Regions from separate parts of the Bacillus sp. PK6-16 genome, predicted to be linked through region 2. Evidence: a T-box and tRNA genes for the amino acid it is inferred to sense, from the RefSeq annotation. Region 2 holds a T-box; the other holds one or more tRNA genes.
The links. The T-box of region 2 lies ahead of tyrS (tyrosine--tRNA ligase). A T-box ahead of a tRNA ligase gene usually reads a tRNA of that ligase, here a tRNA-Tyr.
Positions count from the first base shown of each region.

Region 1 (5,221 bases), 970 kb from region 2:
ACTGGTGGAGTGCTTAGAAGTGAGAATGCCGGTATGAGTAGCGAAAGACGGGTGAGAATCCCGTCCACCGAATGCCTAAGGTTTCCTGAGGAAGGCTCGTCCGCTCAGGGTTAGTCAGGACCTAAGCCGAGGCCGACAGGCGTAGGCGATGGACAACAGGTTGATATTCCTGTACCACCTCTTTATCGTTTGAGCAATGGAGGGACGCAGAAGGATAGAAGAAGCGTGCGATTGGTTGTGCACGTCCAAGCAGTTAGGCTGATAAGTAGGCAAATCCGCTTATCGTAAAGGCTGAGCTGTGATGGGGAAGCTCCTTATGGAGCGAAGTCTTTGATTCCCCGCTGCCAAGAAAAGCTTCTAGCGAGATAAAAGGTGCCTGTACCGCAAACCGACACAGGTAGGCGAGGAGAGAATCCTAAGGTGTGCGAGAGAACTCTGGTTAAGGAACTCGGCAAAATGACCCCGTAACTTCGGGAGAAGGGGTGCTTTCTTAACGGAAAGCCGCAGTGAATAGGCCCAAGCGACTGTTTAGCAAAAACACAGCTCTCTGCGAAGCCGTAAGGCGAAGTATAGGGGGTGACACCTGCCCGGTGCTGGAAGGTTAAGGAGAGGGGTTAGCGTAAGCGAAGCTCTGAACTGAAGCCCCAGTAAACGGCGGCCGTAACTATAACGGTCCTAAGGTAGCGAAATTCCTTGTCGGGTAAGTTCCGACCCGCACGAAAGGTGTAACGATTTGGGCACTGTCTCAACCAGAGACTCGGTGAAATTATAGTACCTGTGAAGATGCAGGTTACCCGCGACAGGACGGAAAGACCCCGTGGAGCTTTACTGTAGCCTGATATTGAATTTTGGTACAGTTTGTACAGGATAGGCGGGAGCCATTGAAACCGGAGCGCTAGCTTCGGTGGAGGCGCTGGTGGGATACCGCCCTGACTGTATTGAAATTCTAACCTACGGGTCTTATCGACCCGGGAGACAGTGTCAGGTGGGCAGTTTGACTGGGGCGGTCGCCTCCTAAAGTGTAACGGAGGCGCCCAAAGGTTCCCTCAGAATGGTTGGAAATCATTCGTAGAGTGCAAAGGCATAAGGGAGCTTGACTGCGAGACCTACAAGTCGAGCAGGGACGAAAGTCGGGCTTAGTGATCCGGTGGTTCCGCATGGAAGGGCCATCGCTCAACGGATAAAAGCTACCCCGGGGATAACAGGCTTATCTCCCCCAAGAGTCCACATCGACGGGGAGGTTTGGCACCTCGATGTCGGCTCATCGCATCCTGGGGCTGTAGTCGGTCCCAAGGGTTGGGCTGTTCGCCCATTAAAGCGGTACGCGAGCTGGGTTCAGAACGTCGTGAGACAGTTCGGTCCCTATCCGTCGTGGGCGTAGGAAATTTGAGAGGAGCTGTCCTTAGTACGAGAGGACCGGGATGGACGCACCGCTGGTGTACCAGTTGTTCTGCCAAGGGCATAGCTGGGTAGCTATGTGCGGAAGGGATAAGTGCTGAAAGCATCTAAGCATGAAGCCCCCCTCAAGATGAGATTTCCCATAGCGTAAGCTAGTAAGATCCCTGAAAGATGATCAGGTTGATAGGTTCGAGGTGGAAGCATGGTGACATGTGGAGCTGACGAATACTAATAGATCGAGGACTTAACCATATAATATGAAGCAATGTTATCTAGTTTTGAAGGAATATATATTAAAATTTCTTCTTGACATTTCGAAAGAAATGTTTATAATGATAAAAGTCTGGTAATGATGGCAGAGAGGTCACACCCGTTCCCATACCGAACACGGAAGTTAAGCTCTCTAGCGCCGATGGTAGTTGGGACCTTGTCCCTGTGAGAGTAGGACGTTGCCAGGCTAATATTATTCCGCAGTAGCTCAGTGGTAGAGCTATCGGCTGTTAACCGATCGGTCGTAGGTTCGAGTCCTACCTGCGGAGCCATTATGCTTCCATAGCTCAGCTGGTAGAGCACTTCCATGGTAAGGAAGAGGTCACCGGTTCAAGCCCGGTTGGAAGCTTGGGAATAGGTTTAAAACTTTTTTGGCCCGTTGGTCAAGTGGTTAAGACACCGCCCTTTCACGGCGGTAACACGGGTTCGAATCCCGTACGGGTCACCACTTTTGGAGGATTAGCTCAGCTGGGAGAGCACCTGCCTTACAAGCAGGGGGTCGGCGGTTCGATCCCGTCATCCTCCACCATATATATTTAAAATGTCGGAGGGGTAGCGAAGTGGCTAAACGCGGCGGACTGTAAATCCGCTCCTTCGGGTTCGGCAGTTCGAATCTGCCCCCCTCCACCATTTTCTTTAAAATAACCTGAGAGGGTTTATTTTTTTGAAAAGATAACCATACTAGTAAATATTAATGGGCTATAGCCAAGCGGTAAGGCAACGGACTTTGACTCCGTCATGCGCTGGTTCGAATCCAGCTAGCCCAGCCATTTACGAGCCATTAGCTCAGTTGGTAGAGCATCTGACTTTTAATCAGAGGGTCGAAGGTTCGAGTCCTTCATGGCTCATCATTTTTGCGGAAGTAGTTCAGTGGTAGAATACAACCTTGCCAAGGTTGGGGTCGCGGGTTCGAATCCCGTCTTCCGCTTAATTAATAAGGGGCCTTAGCTCAGCTGGGAGAGCGCCTGCCTTGCACGCAGGAGGTCAGCGGTTCGATCCCGCTAGGCTCCATCTAAATAAAAAAGCTTACATCATACGATGTAAGCTTTTTTTGTGTTTAAAAAGACAACTTTTATACTTGTCGTTTAAAATGAAGAAAACGTAAAAATAAGGGATGGGGAGATAATTGTGAAAGTTGTTATTGCATCTGATTCATATAAAGAAAGCCTAAAAGCTATAGAAGTATGTGGAGCTATTGAAAGAGGTTTTAGAGCAATTTTTCCTAATGCAGAGTATGTGAAAATACCAATTGGAGATGGAGGAGAAGGGACGGTTGAATCACTTGTTGATGCTACAGGGGGGAGAATTATATCAATTAGTGTGACAGGACCGCTTAGAGAAGGTATACAAGCTTTTTATGGCATTTCTAAAGATAAAAAGACAGCGTTTATTGAAATGGCAGCAGCATCAGGATTACAGCACGTTCCAGTTGAAAAGCGCAACCCACTTATTACAACGACAAAAGGAACAGGAGAACTTATATTACATGCGCTAGATCAAGGAGTGGAGTACATAATTTTAGGACTTGGAGGAAGTGCTACAAATGATGGCGGGGCAGGTATGTTAGGGGCTTTAGGAGTAAGGTTTATAAATGGCAAGGGTGAAGTAATAGATCCATCTGGAGGCACATTACACTCGATTGTTACTATTGATTTTTCACGAATGGACCCACGCTTAAAGGGGGTAAAGATAGAAGCGGCATGTGATGTGGATAATCCATTAGTCGGAATGCAGGGAGCATCTTTCGTATTTGGGAGACAAAAGGGTGCAAATATAGAGATGATGAAAGAGCTAGATGAAAATTTACAACATTATGCGAATATGCTTAAACGATATGTATCTTTTGATGTATCTGAAATACCTGGTGCAGGGGCAGCGGGAGGAATGGGAGCGGCTGTTATTTCAGTGTTAAAGGGAGACTTGCGTAGGGGCATTGAAATTGTATTAGAGTATACAAATTTCGATAAACATATAGAAGATGCAAATCTTATTATAACTGGTGAAGGTAGAATAGATAAACAAACTGCATATGGAAAGGCTCCTGTGGGTGTTGCGGGGCGTGCAAAACGTTTTTCTGTGCCTGTAATTGCTATTGGAGGGTCTGTATCATCTGATTATTCAGCTGTGTACGAGAAAGGAATAGATGCGGTATTTAGTATTACAACGAGACCGATGACACTAGAAGAAGCATATAAAGTAGCAGAAGAAAATATTGAAATGACAACGAAGAATATTGCAACAGTATGGAAAATAGCATCAGAAAAACACTTCTAAATATAGGAGTGTTTTATTATTATTATTTAATAATAGTGATTGCGATTGTTTCATTAAGTTAACTTTATACATAGAATAGTCTTGAAATTTGGTTTTCAACGTGAATATAAGTGAATAAATTGTATATCCATACAGAAAAATGTCGAGTTGAGTCAGACTATATAAAAGATTTAAAATATTTAGTGAAGGCATAAAAGGGGGATACTATCTATGAAAAAAGAAATCTCAGTTATTGGAGTTCCAATGGATTTAGGACAGATGCGTCGTGGAGTTGATATGGGACCGAGCGCGATCCGTTATGCAGGGGTAATTGAAAGAATTGAAGAAATTGGATATGACGTTAAAGATATGGGAGATATATGTATAGAGAGAGAAAAAGAGATAGATGAAAATACAAAATTAAGAAACCTTACACAAGTTGCAACTGTATGTAATGAATTAGCAAGTAAGGTGGATCATATTATAGAAGAAGGTCGTTTTCCACTTGTATTAGGTGGTGACCATAGTATTGCTATCGGTACATTAGCTGGTGTAGCAAAACATTATAAAAACTTAGGCGTTATTTGGTATGATGCACACGGTGATTTAAATACAGAGGAAACTTCACCATCTGGAAATATTCATGGTATGTCACTTGCAGCAAGTTTAGGTTATGGACATTCTTCACTTGTAGATTTATACGGAGCATATCCAAAGGTGAAAAAAGAGAATGTCGTAATTATCGGTGCGCGTGCATTGGATGAAGGAGAAAAAGATTTCATTCGCAATGAAGGTATTAAAGTGTTCTCAATGCATGAAATTGATCGTATGGGGATGACGGCTGTGATGGAAGAAACAATCGCATATTTATCTCATACCGATGGTGTACACTTATCATTAGATTTAGATGGTCTTGATCCTCATGATGCACCAGGTGTTGGAACACCTGTAATTGGCGGTCTATCTTATCGTGAAAGTCATTTGGCGATGGAAATGTTAGCAGAAGCTGATATTATCACATCTGCTGAATTTGTTGAGGTAAATACGATTTTAGATGAGAGAAATAGAACGGCAACAACAGCAGTTGCTTTAATGGGTTCTTTATTCGGTGAAAAACTAAAATAAATGTAAGAAAAGCAACTGAGAAGTTGCTTTTTTTATTTGAAAATAAGCGTATAATAATGATTTATATTATACTGTACAATAAAAATGTTTGACATCTTACCAATTTGAGCTAAAGGGGGTTGTTTGTAATTGTCGTTTGTTTCATGTATGGTATAATTAACTAGTTGTTGGAAAT
Region 1 is NZ_CP096511.1:5,141,957-5,147,177, reverse strand. It holds rRNA gene M1D66_RS26395 (23S ribosomal RNA) at 1-1,650, shown strand, start outside; rRNA gene rrf (5S ribosomal RNA) at 1,741-1,856, shown strand; tRNA gene M1D66_RS26385 (tRNA-Asn) at 1,866-1,940, shown strand; tRNA gene M1D66_RS26380 (tRNA-Thr) at 1,945-2,017, shown strand; tRNA gene M1D66_RS26375 (tRNA-Glu) at 2,042-2,116, shown strand; tRNA gene M1D66_RS26370 (tRNA-Val) at 2,122-2,197, shown strand; tRNA gene M1D66_RS26365 (tRNA-Tyr) at 2,215-2,298, shown strand; tRNA gene M1D66_RS26360 (tRNA-Gln) at 2,364-2,438, shown strand; tRNA gene M1D66_RS26355 (tRNA-Lys) at 2,444-2,516, shown strand; tRNA gene M1D66_RS26350 (tRNA-Gly) at 2,525-2,596, shown strand; tRNA gene M1D66_RS26345 (tRNA-Ala) at 2,607-2,679, shown strand; gene M1D66_RS26340 (glycerate kinase) at 2,797-3,942, shown strand; gene rocF (arginase) at 4,153-5,046, shown strand.
Region 1: it has a tRNA-Tyr gene. The T-box ahead of tyrS (tyrosine--tRNA ligase) is inferred to sense a tRNA for this amino acid. The anticodon was not compared.

Region 2 (13,592 bases):
ATGTAATAAAATAAAAAAGAACTGCAAGTCTATAGTTAATAAAACTTAACCCTCTCTCTAGAATTTCATTTGTTTTTTATCCACATTAATAAAAACCTCTCCCTTCTTCTAACACTTAAAAACACTACATTCTATCCCATAACTCATTTTTCTTTGCTATACTCTCCTTTTCTTAACATTATTTTTACAACGTATTTATTTGCACATAATCTATATCTTCCCTTTTCTATTTACATTCAACCTTAAAAACCCCTTCATTACCAGATCATCCGAATGAGATTAAAAAACTTAATGGACGAGTACCTCTTTAATCGTTAAATCATCAGAATATTACGTTTACAATCCCCCTCTTAAATTGGTATTATTTTCTTGTAAGGGGAGGGAAAGTTCATGTCTTTAAATATGTATCTCGGTGAAGTACAAACTAAAGCAGAGGGTTTTGCAAAGGAAATGTAAAAAGTAACTCTGATTATGGAAAAGGATAAAACTTTACTAACAAACCAAGAAAAAGTAAAAGCGCAACTTGAAAAGGTGTATGCGGAGTCTAAGAAATTACAAGACATTAAACCGCCTAAACAATACGAAAACTTGCAAATGGAATTGAAAAAGTCTTTAATTCTTTATGAGAAGTCAAGGGATAAGATATTAGAATCGGTAGACGAAATAAGTGAGACTAAGGCAGACATTGGTACAAAGAGTCTAAATGAAGCAATGGGGATGTTTGGTAAAGCAATAGACGATATTCGAGCATTAGACGAACAAAGTGTAAGTGAAGTAGAATAATAAATACTAAAGGGGTATGAGAAAATGAAACGTAAACTATTAACTTTAGCGATTCCAATGTTGTTAATAACAGGGGTAGGTTGTGAGTCAAACGATAAAAAGAAAGACGAAGTAATGGAAGCTTCTGTTAAAGAAAACAAGAAAGAAGACTATAATAAGAATGCAACATACTTACTTAAAGATTACACTGAACAAACGGAAGAAATAAAAGACCTTGTAGATAGCAGAAAATCTAATAAGAAGAAGGCTGAAAAGTTAAAAGAGTTATCGAAACCTTATTTCGAATTAATTGATAAGATTGATAAACTAGATTATAAGTTAGCTGAAGACAATAAAACACCGATAAACATAAGTAAAGCAATGTTATTCTCGAAATCAGGGGTAGAAAACATGCAGACAGGTTTAGAAGAGGATGATAAAGATACAATTGAATTCGCTAAAAAGGATTTAGACGAAGCTTCTGAGTTAGTAGACAAAGCAACAAAAGAACTAAGTAAAAAGAAATAACACAAAGGGGTATATGTCAATGAAACGTAAACTATTAACTTCAGCTATGCCTGTTATGTTGTTAGCAGGTTGTACAACAGAGGCATATGGACTTACACAGTCAGAGTTACGAAAAGTGGACAAAGAATATTAATCAAATAAACTAACAATAAATTAGAAGGTCTTTTCATGAGTTGTGGCTTTTATTATGTAATACTTACAGAGTTTCATAGACATTTCACCCCCCTTCATTTTTAAAAAAATAGTGCAACTATTGATGTGCCCCTACGCTACCTACCCTCCCCAGAGGACAAACTTTTTTTGACAGGGGGGACTTAATATTAAAAAGATTAAATCAAAAAAACAGCCTTTGAGATGCCTCACTATGTTCCATACAAATCCTCCTGTTTATAACGTTTTATTTTTATCAATTTATCAGTTCATATTAATTATACTTGTTTCTTCTACAAACCCTCTATTAAATAGCTCACTTACTAAATTTGAATCCTATGCATACAAAAAAGCTACCGAAGACACCAAAACAGTTACTTCGAGTAGCTTTTATTTATATATATTAAAATTATTTATTTTCCTCTTTTTGAATATATACATAAGCATCTTTCTGCTCTTTATGTACATCCATCTTCGAATTCTCTGCAAGTTGACCCGCGTTTAGCAAAGAAAAAATAATCAACGCTTCTAGTGACATTTCGTTTTACCACTCCTTTCTAATTGTTATACGTTTATCATACCGCTTACATGTGATTTCCGTATGAACTCGAAAAGGAGATTACAACAAAAAGGTTACAGGAATATGAATGCACGCTATAATAACCATTAAATAGGAGGTTGATTCGTTTTGACAATAAATCAAATGGTTCAGTTGGGTAGTGCATGTATGTTGTTTATTACTTCCGCACTTATTAATTGGTATCAGGGAAGTAATTTAATAGATGATCCTGATGAATGGAAATATAGTGCCAAGTTTACGAATTACTTTAAAGGCACCGTTTCAAATTACGAAGATATTTATCAAATCGATTTCTTTATATATGCGGCAAAATTTTATCCAACAGCATTTATTGTTATGCTTATTAGCTTACTTTATATGCTCGTATTAATTCTTCATATTCTATTTACAAGATCTCGTGAGGCAATCTAAATTTATACATAAAAAACCCCGAATCATAGAATTTTCAGCCTACAATTCGGGGTACTATTTGTTTTATATTCGTTTCTGATTAGTAACGAATTAAGAAATATTTCTTTTTACCGCGGCGAATGATTGTGAATTTACCTTCGATGCGGTCGTTTTCTGTTACAACGTAGTCTAATGCTTGTGTACGCTCACCGTTTACGTAGATTGCGCCATTCGTTACATCTTCACGTGCTTGACGTTTTGATGGAGAGATTTTGCTTTCTACAAGTAAGTCGATTAATACTGTATCTTCTGCAGTACGTTCTACAGATGGTACGTCTTTGAATCCTTGTTCGATTTCGCTTGCAGTTAGTTCTGCTACAGAACCGCTAAATAATGCAGCTGAAATTTTAATCGCTTGCTCTAATGCTTCTTCGCCGTGAACAAGTTTTGTCATTTCAGAACCTAATGCCTTTTGTGCTGCACGTTTTTCTGGCGCTTCAGCTACTTGCTTTTCAAGCTCAAGAATTTCTTCATGAGATAAGAATGTGAAGTATTTTAAGTATTTTACAACATCACGGTCATCTGTGTTAATCCAGAATTGGTAGAACTCGTAAGGAGTTGTTTTCTCTGGGTCTAACCAAATTGCACCGCCTTCTGTTTTACCAAACTTCGTACCGTCAGATTTTGTAACAAGTGGAATTGTTAAACCGAATGCTTTCGCATCTTCTTCTGATTTACGGATTAATTCAAGACCAGCTGTAATGTTACCCCATTGGTCACTACCACCGATTTGCAAGCGGCAATTATGTTGTTGGTATAAGTTTAAGAAGTCGTATGATTGTAAAATCATGTAACTGAACTCAGTAAATGAAATACCAGTTTCTAAACGAGATGCTACTGTATCTTTTGCTAACATATAGTTTAAACCGAAGTTTTTACCGATATCGCGTAAGAATGAAATTACATCTAAGCTACCAAGCCAGTCGTAGTTGTTAGCCATCGTTGCTGGGTTGTCCACGTTTTCAAACTCTAAGAAGTTTGAAAGTTGGTTTTTAATGCTTTCTGTGTAGTAAGCAACTGTATCTTTCGTATTTAATGTACGCTCTGCTTTTTTACCACTTGGGTCACCGATCATACCAGTACCACCGCCAACAAGTGCGATTGGTTGGTGACCAGCTAATTGGAAACGACGTAACATTAATACTGGTAACATATGACCAATGTGTAAGCTGTCCGCTGTCGGGTCGAAACCACAGTATAATTTAACGCTTTCTTTTTCTAATAATTGCTCAAGGCCCTCAGCATCTGTTTGCTGATTAATTAGACCGCGAAATTCAAGATCTTGTAAAATACCCATATCCTACATACTCTCCTTTAAGTTCATTACTGGCGTGAAAGTTGAAAACATAAAAAAATCGCCCCTTCAAATAAGGGACGATTTTGATTATCGCGTTACCACCCTAGTTGCAGACCAAAAAAGCCTACCACCTTATTTACATAACGGCTTAGCACCGTCTTTTCCCTTTTGAATACAATTCAATCGAAAAAAGATGCTCTAGGGGCGTAATTCGCGATCATCTATGTGCTGATTTTCACCGGCCATCAGCTCTCTAAAACAGGGAAATGATCACTACTTCTCCCTTTCCACGCTCAATTATTCATATACTTTTCTTTATACCATCATTTATATAGGCATGTCAAATAGAGGTCAGGTTTCCCTTCTTGTCAATCCTTTACAACACCATAAAGAGTATCGTAATAAGAGAAAGAATTGGAACCCCAACTAATAACGATACATGAAACACAATCGATAAATCATTCCCAATGGTCGCCTCCACAGGATCTTTCGCTGGGGAACCAAGAAACCCGATTAATCGATCGAATCGACTTACCGTTTTTGGAAAGTCTGGTATTTCTACATGATCACTATCTAAATGTTGCTTTAACTTATATTCACTCTTAAAGGGATTTTCGCTCAATTTCGTCCACCTCCAGCAATTGTTTCAATTTCTTTATCCCGTTATGAAGTCTCGATTTCACCGTTCCAATCGGAATGTTTAATATCTCTGCAATTTCTTTTTGCTGCATGTCATGATAATAAGAAAGGATTAGGACCGCTCTTTGCTCTTCTGGAACTTTCAAAATTGCTTCTCTTACTGTGAGCCGATCTTCGTGAGAAAATTCTTTTTCCGGAATCGGCACTAAAAATGGCAAAAGCGTACGCCACTTTTTTCTCCTATTTAATTTATTAATCATAAGACGATAACCAATTTGAAATAAATACGTTTTTATTTTACCTTTTTCAAGTTCATACATATGTTTCTTACGCTCTAGCGTCAAAAACGTATCTTGCACAAGATCGATACTTAATTGTTCATCTCGGTTAAATCGATATAAAAATGTGTATAGCGCTGGTTTGATTAAAACATATAGTCTTTCTCCCGCTTGTTTATCTCCACTTTGATACGCAAGCATGAGCTCCTCCTCAATCCCAATCTGCGCCATGATTTTTGATCTCCTTTATTCCTTTTAACGTTAATGAAATACGGGAAATTAAATATGCAATCGCAATAAAAATCCACAATTGTGATTGATTTGTAAAAAATTGCACATATGGGTTTTGAATCGTAAATCCCATAGTAACTAAAGTATTTAACGCTTGCACACATATGCATGCATACAACGCAAGGCAGATAGAAATAGTGTCAAATACATTCCAGCGAAAATACACTTTTGTTTTTGTAAAATCAATTTTATATCCATTTTTCCGTACTATATGTTTTCTATCAAATGGAATAATGATTGAAAACATAACACCCATTATAACTCCAGCTGTAAGCATTGATACTCTATATCCAATTGGTATCGGTAAGAAAAGACCACAAGAAAATACAACTATAATTCCAATTACAGCAAAAGTAAGAAGTAATTTATTAGACATATAAAAGCCTCCCTCATCTATTCTTTCATAAATGTATACAGACGAGGAAGGCACTTCGTTCAAATATTATTTTAGTTTTTTTATAATCTTTGCAGGGTTCCCGCCAACTACTACATTATTAGGCACATCTTTCGTTACGACAGCACCAGATGCGATCACCGCATTGTCTCCAATTGTTACACCTGGATTAATAATTGCTCTTCCGCCAATCCATACGTTATCGCCAATTGTAACTGGTTTTCCGTATTCTGATCCGCTTATGCGCTCTACCGGATCAAGCGGGTGCGTTGCTGTATAAATGTGAACACCTGGAGCTAACATACAGTTCACTCCGATTGTTACTGGACATACATCTAAAATGGTACAGTCAAAGTTCGCGTAAAAATTTTCACCGACATGAATGTTATAGCCGTAATCACATCTAAAAGAAGATTCAAGATGAATATTATCTCCTGTCGTTCCGAATAATTCTTTTACGATTTCGCTACGCTCTTTCAATTGCTCTTCTGGCGTATCATTTAATTTTCTCGTTAATATACGTGCTTGCTCTCTTTCTTGTACTAAAACTGGATCAGCCGGTATGTACATTTCTCCTAGTATCATCTTTTCCTTTTCTGTTTTCATCATACTATCCCCTTTAACTTATATATATGAGTTAATGATATCATAAAAAAGAAAGGCCTGAACATTTTTCGTTCAGACCTTTCTCTCTTAATCTTCCATCGTTGATAAGTCACCTGTTGGTAAATTCAGCTCCCACGCTTTTAATACGCGGCGCATAATTTTACCACTTCTCGTTTTCGGTAATTTATCTCTAAATTCAATTTGTCGTGGCGCTGCATGAGCTGCTAGGCCTTTCTTTACAAATTGACGAATTTCTTCTTTTAATTCATCAGATGGTTCGTATCCTGCTCGAAGTGCGATAAATGCTTTAATAATTTCGCCGCGCACCGGATCAGGAATACCAATTACACCAGCTTCTGCAACAGCAGCATGCTCGATTAATTTACTTTCTACTTCAAACGGACCAACGCGCTCACCTGACGTCATAATTACATCGTCGATACGTCCTTGGAACCAGAAGTATCCATCTTCATCCATATAGGCAGAGTCACCTGATACGTACCAATCTCCCGGCATGAAATAAGATTCATATTTTTGCTGGTTATTCCAGATCCCGCGCATCATAGATGGCCAACCTTTCGCAATTGCTAAGTTACCCATTGTGTAAGGAGGCACTTCATTTCCTTCATTATCAACAATCGCTGCTTTCACACCTGGAATTGGTTTACCCATTGAACCTGGACGGATTTCCATACAAGGGTAGTTACAAATTACTTGTCCACCTGTTTCTGTCATCCACCACGTATCATGAATACGAAGTCCAAATGCATTCATACCCCAGCGAATTACTTCTGGATTTAACGGCTCACCAACGCTTAATACGTGACGAACTTGTGATAAGTCATATTTTTTAATTGCGTCTTGTCCAGCTCCCATTAACATACGGAATGCTGTTGGTGCGCTGTACCAAACCGTCACACCGTAATCTTGCAGTGCTTCATACCAAGCTTCTGGACTAAAGCGTCCACCTAAAATAACATTTGACGCTCCAACTAACCACGGTGCGAAAATACCGTAAGCTGTTCCAGTTACCCAGCCCGGGTCAGCAGTACACCAATATACATCGTCTTCTTTTAAATCTAATACCCACTTCGCCGTTTGATAGTGCTGAACCATTGCGTTTTGCGCATGAAGCACACCTTTTGGCTTACCAGTAGAACCAGACGTGTAATGTAGAATCAAACCGTCTTCACGGCCTAACCATTCAATATGTAATTCTTTTGAAGCTTGTTCAAATAACGGATTGAACGCTACCGTTTTACCGCCTTCTTCTACATTATCTCCAACAAGGAAAACTGTTTTTAAAGCCGGTAAATCATTTAATGGTACGCGCTCTAATAATTCAGGCGTTGTAATTAACACCTTTGCTTCGCTATCTTCTAAGCGATCGCGAACTGCGCCTTCCATAAATGCTTCAAATAGCGGTCCAACAATTGCTCCTAATTTCACTGCACCTAAAAGTGCGAAATATAACTCTGGAGAACGTGGCATAAAAATAAAAACGCGATCGCCTTTTTCTACATCGCCATAATTCTTAAGGACGTTTCCTGCTTTATTAGAAAAATCCTTCATTTCCTTAAATGTATATTTCTCTTTTCGCGATCCATCTTGATAATAAAGAGCTACTTTATTCTTTCGATCGGATTTCGCATGCTTATCAATTGCCTCATACGCCATATTTACTCGGCCTGTTTCATTCCAAGTAAAGTTTTTATTAACCTCTTCCCAGTTAAAATTCGCGTATGCCTCATCATAATTCGGCAAATTATTTTCTCCTTTAATGACAGGAAGCGTTTCTACTTTCATACTTTACATCCCCCTCCTATGTATTCTATTATCTATTATAATGACATTATTTAAAATTTTCAGTATATTTGTTGATTTTTAGACAAATTTTTAATGACAAATTTCGATTCACATCGCATATATTATAAAGTACGATATTAATAGATTCACAAACCCTCAAGGTGGTGAGCAATACATTGATTCATAAAAAAATATATAATGCTAGAAACTTAAAAACAGCGAAAGGCACTTTAATTATTGAAGGTCCTGTCTCTACACATAACTTAGAAATGTATGAGTTTCATCCAGACTTAATTGCGTTTCGTCCTGCCGAGCAACAATATAAAGCAATTGTCGAAATTTCTAAATTACCAGAAGCTCGTCTCATTATTGCTAGACATGACCAAACAATTGTTGGATATGTTACATACTTGTATCCTGATCCACTTGAACGATGGTCAGAAGGAAAAATGGAAAACTTAATTGAGCTTGGGGCAATTGAAGTAGTCCCAGCCTTCCGCGGGAGTTCTGTCGGAAAGAACTTACTAGAGGTTTCTATGATGGACGATTATATGGAAGATTACATTATATTGACGACTGAATATTATTGGCACTGGGATTTGAAACAAACAGGTTTGAATGTGTGGGAATACCGAAAAGTAATGGAGAAGATGATGAATGCCGGCGGGTTACAATGGATGGCTACAGACGATCCTGAAATTTGTTCACATCCTGCCAACTGTTTAATGGTCCGCATCGGTAAACGCGTTGATACGGATTCTATTCAAGCTTTTGATCGTCTACGTTTTCACAATCGTTTTATGTATTAATAAAGGGGGCAACTGGAATGATTGTAGAAGAAATTATGAATCAAAATGTAGTTACATTACATCCAAACGATACAATCGAAACAGCAATCCGAACGATACGCACGAAAGGCATTCGGCACATTCCAATTGTCGATCAAAATAATCACGTCGTAGGCATTATTTCTGATCGGGATGTAAGAGATGCAAGTCCGTCTATTCTAGATGAACAAGTTTCACTCGATATGCTACAGCAACCTCTCGAACTTATTATGAAACATCCTGTTATGACTTGCCATCCTCTCGATTTCGTTGAGGAAATTGCTACTTTATTTTTTGAAAATAAAATTGGCTGTCTTCCTGTTACAAAGGCCGGGAAGTTAGTTGGAATCATTTCTGAATCTACAGTATTACACACGTTAGTAAAATTAACAGGAGCACATCAACCAAGTTCGCAAATTGAAATTCAAGTAAAAAACGAACCTGGTATTCTTGGAAAAGTCGTTGCTATTTTTAGTGATTTACAAATAAATATCGTGAGTGTTCTCGTCTACCCAGCAAAAGACGAGAATGATAAAGTACTCGTTTTCCGCATTCAAACGATGAATCCTCTAAAAGTGATTGATGCACTTGAAGCAGAAGGCTACCGCGTATTATGGCCAAACATCATGGGGATGCAAGCATGAGTAGCGCGTTTATTTATTCGGATGACTTTCGGGGCTATTCATTTAGCCCTGATCATCCTTTTAACCAACTGCGCGTCACACTTACGTATGATTTATTACAAAAGGGCGGTTTCATCTCTCCCTCTCAAATCATCTCACCACGGATGGCTACAGATGAAGAGATCGCCTACGTTCATACAGAGGAGTACATAAATGCGGTAAAACGTGCTGGAGAAGGAAAGTTAGAAAAATCAATTGCGATGACATATGGACTCGGAACAGAAGATACACCGATGTTCCCAAATATGCACGAAGCAAGCGCATTGCTCGTTGGTGGTACGTTAACAGCTGTCGATGCTGTTCTTTCCGGAAAAGTAAAACACGCACTTAATTTGGGCGGCGGCTTACATCACGGCTTTCGCGGCAAAGCATCTGGCTTTTGTATTTATAACGACAGTTCTATCGCAATGAAATATATTCAAAAGAAATACGGTTTACGCGTCTTATATATTGATACAGATGCTCATCACGGTGATGGCGTACAGTGGTCGTTTTATGATGACCCTAACGTATGCACAATTTCATTACATGAAACTGGTCGCTATTTATTTCCTGGAACTGGCGCTGTAAATGAACGCGGACAAGGTAATGGCTATAGTTATTCTTTTAACGTTCCACTCGATGCTTTTACAGAAGATGAATCGTTCTTAAAATCATATCGAACTGTTGTAAAAGAAGTTGCAGCGTACTTTAAACCGGATATTATTTTAACGCAAAATGGTGCTGACGCACATTATTATGACCCACTTACACATCTTTGTGCGACAATGAATATTTACCGCGAAATACCGAAGCTCGCTCGTGAAATTGCTAATGAATATTGCGACGGTCGCTGGATCGCTGTCGGTGGCGGTGGCTATGATCACTGGCGCGTCGTTCCAAGAGCTTGGGCACTCATTTGGCTCGAAATGAACAACATCCAAAACATCTCAGGTTATCTCCCTCCAGAATGGATTGAAGCTTGGAAAGGACAAGCAGAAACAGAACTTCCCCTCACATGGGAAGATCCAGACAACATGTATAAACCTATCCCCCGTAAACCAGAAATTGAAGAAAAGAATGCATTAACTGTAGCGAAATCCCTTGAAATTATTCGGAATAATATGACAAAATCTTTATACTAAACGAAAAGGAGGCTCGTTTTTGAATAGCCTCCTTTTATTTATTGTCGGTTTCTGTCGGTAAGTCGATATATTTTAATAATCGCTGATATATTTTATTTCATAATTAAGTGGCCCAACTTTTATCAATTTAGCCAAGAAGACTCCTTCCTCAAGGAGCGTGAAGGACGTAGCACAGCGAGTAGGTGGGAGATGAATTGGCTTCGAACAAGAGATGGCAGGAAGTCATCTTAATTGTTCGATATATGTAAAGTGTTACCGGACAATTTGTCATAATTACTTCACTACCAATCGAATGTATGTTTGGTTTATAATAGACATATATCGAAATGGAGGTGAAACGAAGGATGATCAATAAAGCATATAAATTTCGTATCTATCCAAATAAAGCACAAGCGATCCTGATTAATAAAACGATTGGGTGTTCTCGTTTTGTATTCAATCACTTCCTATCTCTATGGGATAATGCATACAAAGAAACAGGAAAAGGTTTGACATATGGTACATGCTCTGCCAAACTTCCTGCCATGAAGAAAGAGTTTGTTTGGCTAAAAGAAGTGGATAGTATTGCTATTCAATCGTCTGTTCGCAATCTTGCGGATGCTTATACACGCTTTTTTAAAAAACAAAACAGTGCCCCGCGTTTCAAATCTAAAAAGAACAACGTACAATCTTATACCACAAAACAAACAAATGAAAACATTGCTGTTGTGGGAAACAAAATGAAATTGCCGAAACTAGGTCTTGTTCGATTTGCCAAAAGTCGTGAAGTAAAGGGACGTATTTTAAATGCTACGGTTAGACGGAACCCTTCTGGCAGATACTTTGTATCATTGTTAGTTGAAACAGAGGTGCAAGAACTTCCGAAAACACATTCTTATATTGGAATGGATGTAGGATTAAAAGATTTCGCCATTTTGTCAGATGGAACAACCTATAAAAACCCTAAATTTTTTCGCTCATTGGAAGAGAAGTTGGCAAAAGCACAACGTGTTCTTTCTAGAAGAATGAAAGGATCTTCTCGCTGGAATAAACAACGAGTAAGGGTAGCTAGAATTCATGAATGCATAGCTAATGCTAGAAAAGATTACTTGGACAAAATCTCAACTGAAATCATCAAAAACCACGATGTTATCGGTATAGAAGATTTGCAAGTATCGAATATGTTAAAAAATCATAAGTTAGCAAAAGCGATTAGTGAAGTATCTTGGTCACAATTTAGAACGTTGCTAGAATACAAGGCAAAATGGTATGGAAAACAAGTCATTCCGGTATCCAAAACATTTGCTTCAAGCCAATTATGTTCTTGTTGTGGGTATCAAAATAAAGACGTTAAGAATCTAAATCTTCGTGAATGGGATTGTCCTGCGTGCAATAGTCATCACGACAGAGATATTAACGCAAGTATCAATCTTAAAAATGAGGCTTTAAGGCTTCTAACCGTAGGGACTACGGGGATAGCCTAATGAATTAGAAGCCGCTAGGCTTCTGTACTTAGGAATCTCCCACTTCAAACAGTCCGTAAGGGCGTTAAGTGGTGAGTGGTTCAAGAGAAAAGGTCGTGATATTATGTGGAAGCAAAAAATGATTCACACGAAACGTGGCACATTCGAGCTTTTTACTAAAGGCAGTGGCGAACCCCTTTGCATTACACATCACTATTCACAATTTAATGAAACGGGTGATTACTTTGCGGATGTTTTTACTGCTACGCATCGTGTATTTCTCATTAATTTACGAGACGCTGGTAACTCGTTAAAAGCCAATTCAGAAAAAGAATTAAGCATGATTGAAACAATCCACGACTTGGAAGCCATACGAGAAGCATTACAACTTCCAACATGGCATTTCGCTGGCCATTCAACAGGTGGTATGCTTGGACTTTTATATGCAATTACGTATCCACATTCCTTACAATCATTAGTCGTAGCAGGAGCTGCAGCAAGTAACTATACCGAAACACCCTTTTGTATTTATCATCCAGCACATCCACAGTTTCATTATATGCAAGAGCTCATCGAAAACTTAAAAAGCCCTCACCTTACAAATGAAGAACGAAAAGAACTAGCTACTAAGAGAACAAAATTATCATTGTATAAACCAGAAAACTACAACTCTTATTTTTGTAAACCAATTAATAAAACAATGTCCGTTAGCCGGATGAATGCTTTCGCCAATGAATATCCTTCATTTGATTTAAGAGAGAATTTACCTTCCATCCAAACAAAGACCCTCATTACATGTGGAAGCCATGATGTACAGTGCCCGATTCAGTATTCTATCGAGATACATGATGGAATACGTAATTCTATCTTCATTCCATTCGAAAATAGCAACCATTATCCTTTTTTAGAAGAAGCTGCTCAGTTTACTTCTACTACTCAAACATTTTATAAATCGTTAGTACCATTATTATTAAGAAAACCTAAACACTGACAAAAAGCTCATAGCCTCTATACGACTATGAGCTTTTTTCAAAAGAAATATTTCACACTAAAAACAACTAAAAAAACAAAAGAAATAACCACTAAACCCACATCAAGTAATACCGACTTTTTATCTCTATCTTTTAAACTTACCTTAGAGCTAGAAATGCTTTTAATTACCCAAAAGATCGCAAAAAAGAACCAACCGAAATGATCATTCGTAGAATCTTCATCATAAAACATTTGTATTGCACCAATAATCAATAAGATAAGTACGATATTAGTTCCAATCTTTAAAGTCTTATTTGATTTATTATCTTTTAATATATCCCCCAACATATAGCTCGCTCCCTATGCTCTCCTCTGTTTTGTTTCTCTTTACATTTTAACATAAATTACCTATTCCTTCCTTTTCATTCGAATAACATACAAAAAACCTGCCAATTACTCGGCAGGTATATTACACGTTAAAACGATAACCAGCTCCCCATACTGTTTCAATATATTGCGGGTGAGCAGGATCTCTTTCAATTTTTTCACGTAGCTTTCTAATGTGGACGACAACAGTGGCTAAATCACCAGCGGAATCTAATCCCCAAATACGTTCAAATAACTGTTCTTTATTTAATACTTGGTTTGGATGTGTTACAAAGAATGTTAATAAATCAAATTCCTTCGTTGTAAATGCCACTTCTTCATTGTTTATAAAAACTTTCCTCGCTCGTTGATCGATAGAAATTCCGTGAATATATAA
Region 2 is NZ_CP096511.1:806,465-820,056, reverse strand. It holds gene M1D66_RS04200 (hypothetical protein) at 472-783, shown strand; gene M1D66_RS04195 (hypothetical protein) at 808-1,290, shown strand; gene M1D66_RS04190 (hypothetical protein) at 1,850-1,978, opposite strand; gene M1D66_RS04185 (YjdJ family protein) at 2,129-2,431, shown strand; gene tyrS (tyrosine--tRNA ligase) at 2,511-3,767, opposite strand; T-box leader at 3,838-4,066, opposite strand; gene M1D66_RS04175 (hypothetical protein) at 4,144-4,389, opposite strand; gene M1D66_RS04170 (RNA polymerase sigma factor) at 4,370-4,915, opposite strand; gene M1D66_RS04165 (hypothetical protein) at 4,896-5,351, opposite strand; gene M1D66_RS04160 (maltose acetyltransferase domain-containing protein) at 5,418-5,978, opposite strand; gene acsA (acetate--CoA ligase) at 6,063-7,781, opposite strand; gene acuA (acetoin utilization protein acetyltransferase AcuA) at 7,958-8,590, shown strand; gene M1D66_RS04145 (acetoin utilization AcuB family protein) at 8,608-9,252, shown strand; gene acuC (acetoin utilization protein AcuC) at 9,249-10,415, shown strand; gene tnpB (IS200/IS605 family element RNA-guided endonuclease TnpB) at 10,760-11,878, shown strand; gene M1D66_RS04130 (alpha/beta fold hydrolase) at 11,982-12,848, shown strand; gene M1D66_RS04125 (hypothetical protein) at 12,887-13,177, opposite strand; gene M1D66_RS04120 (response regulator transcription factor) at 13,299-13,592, opposite strand, start outside.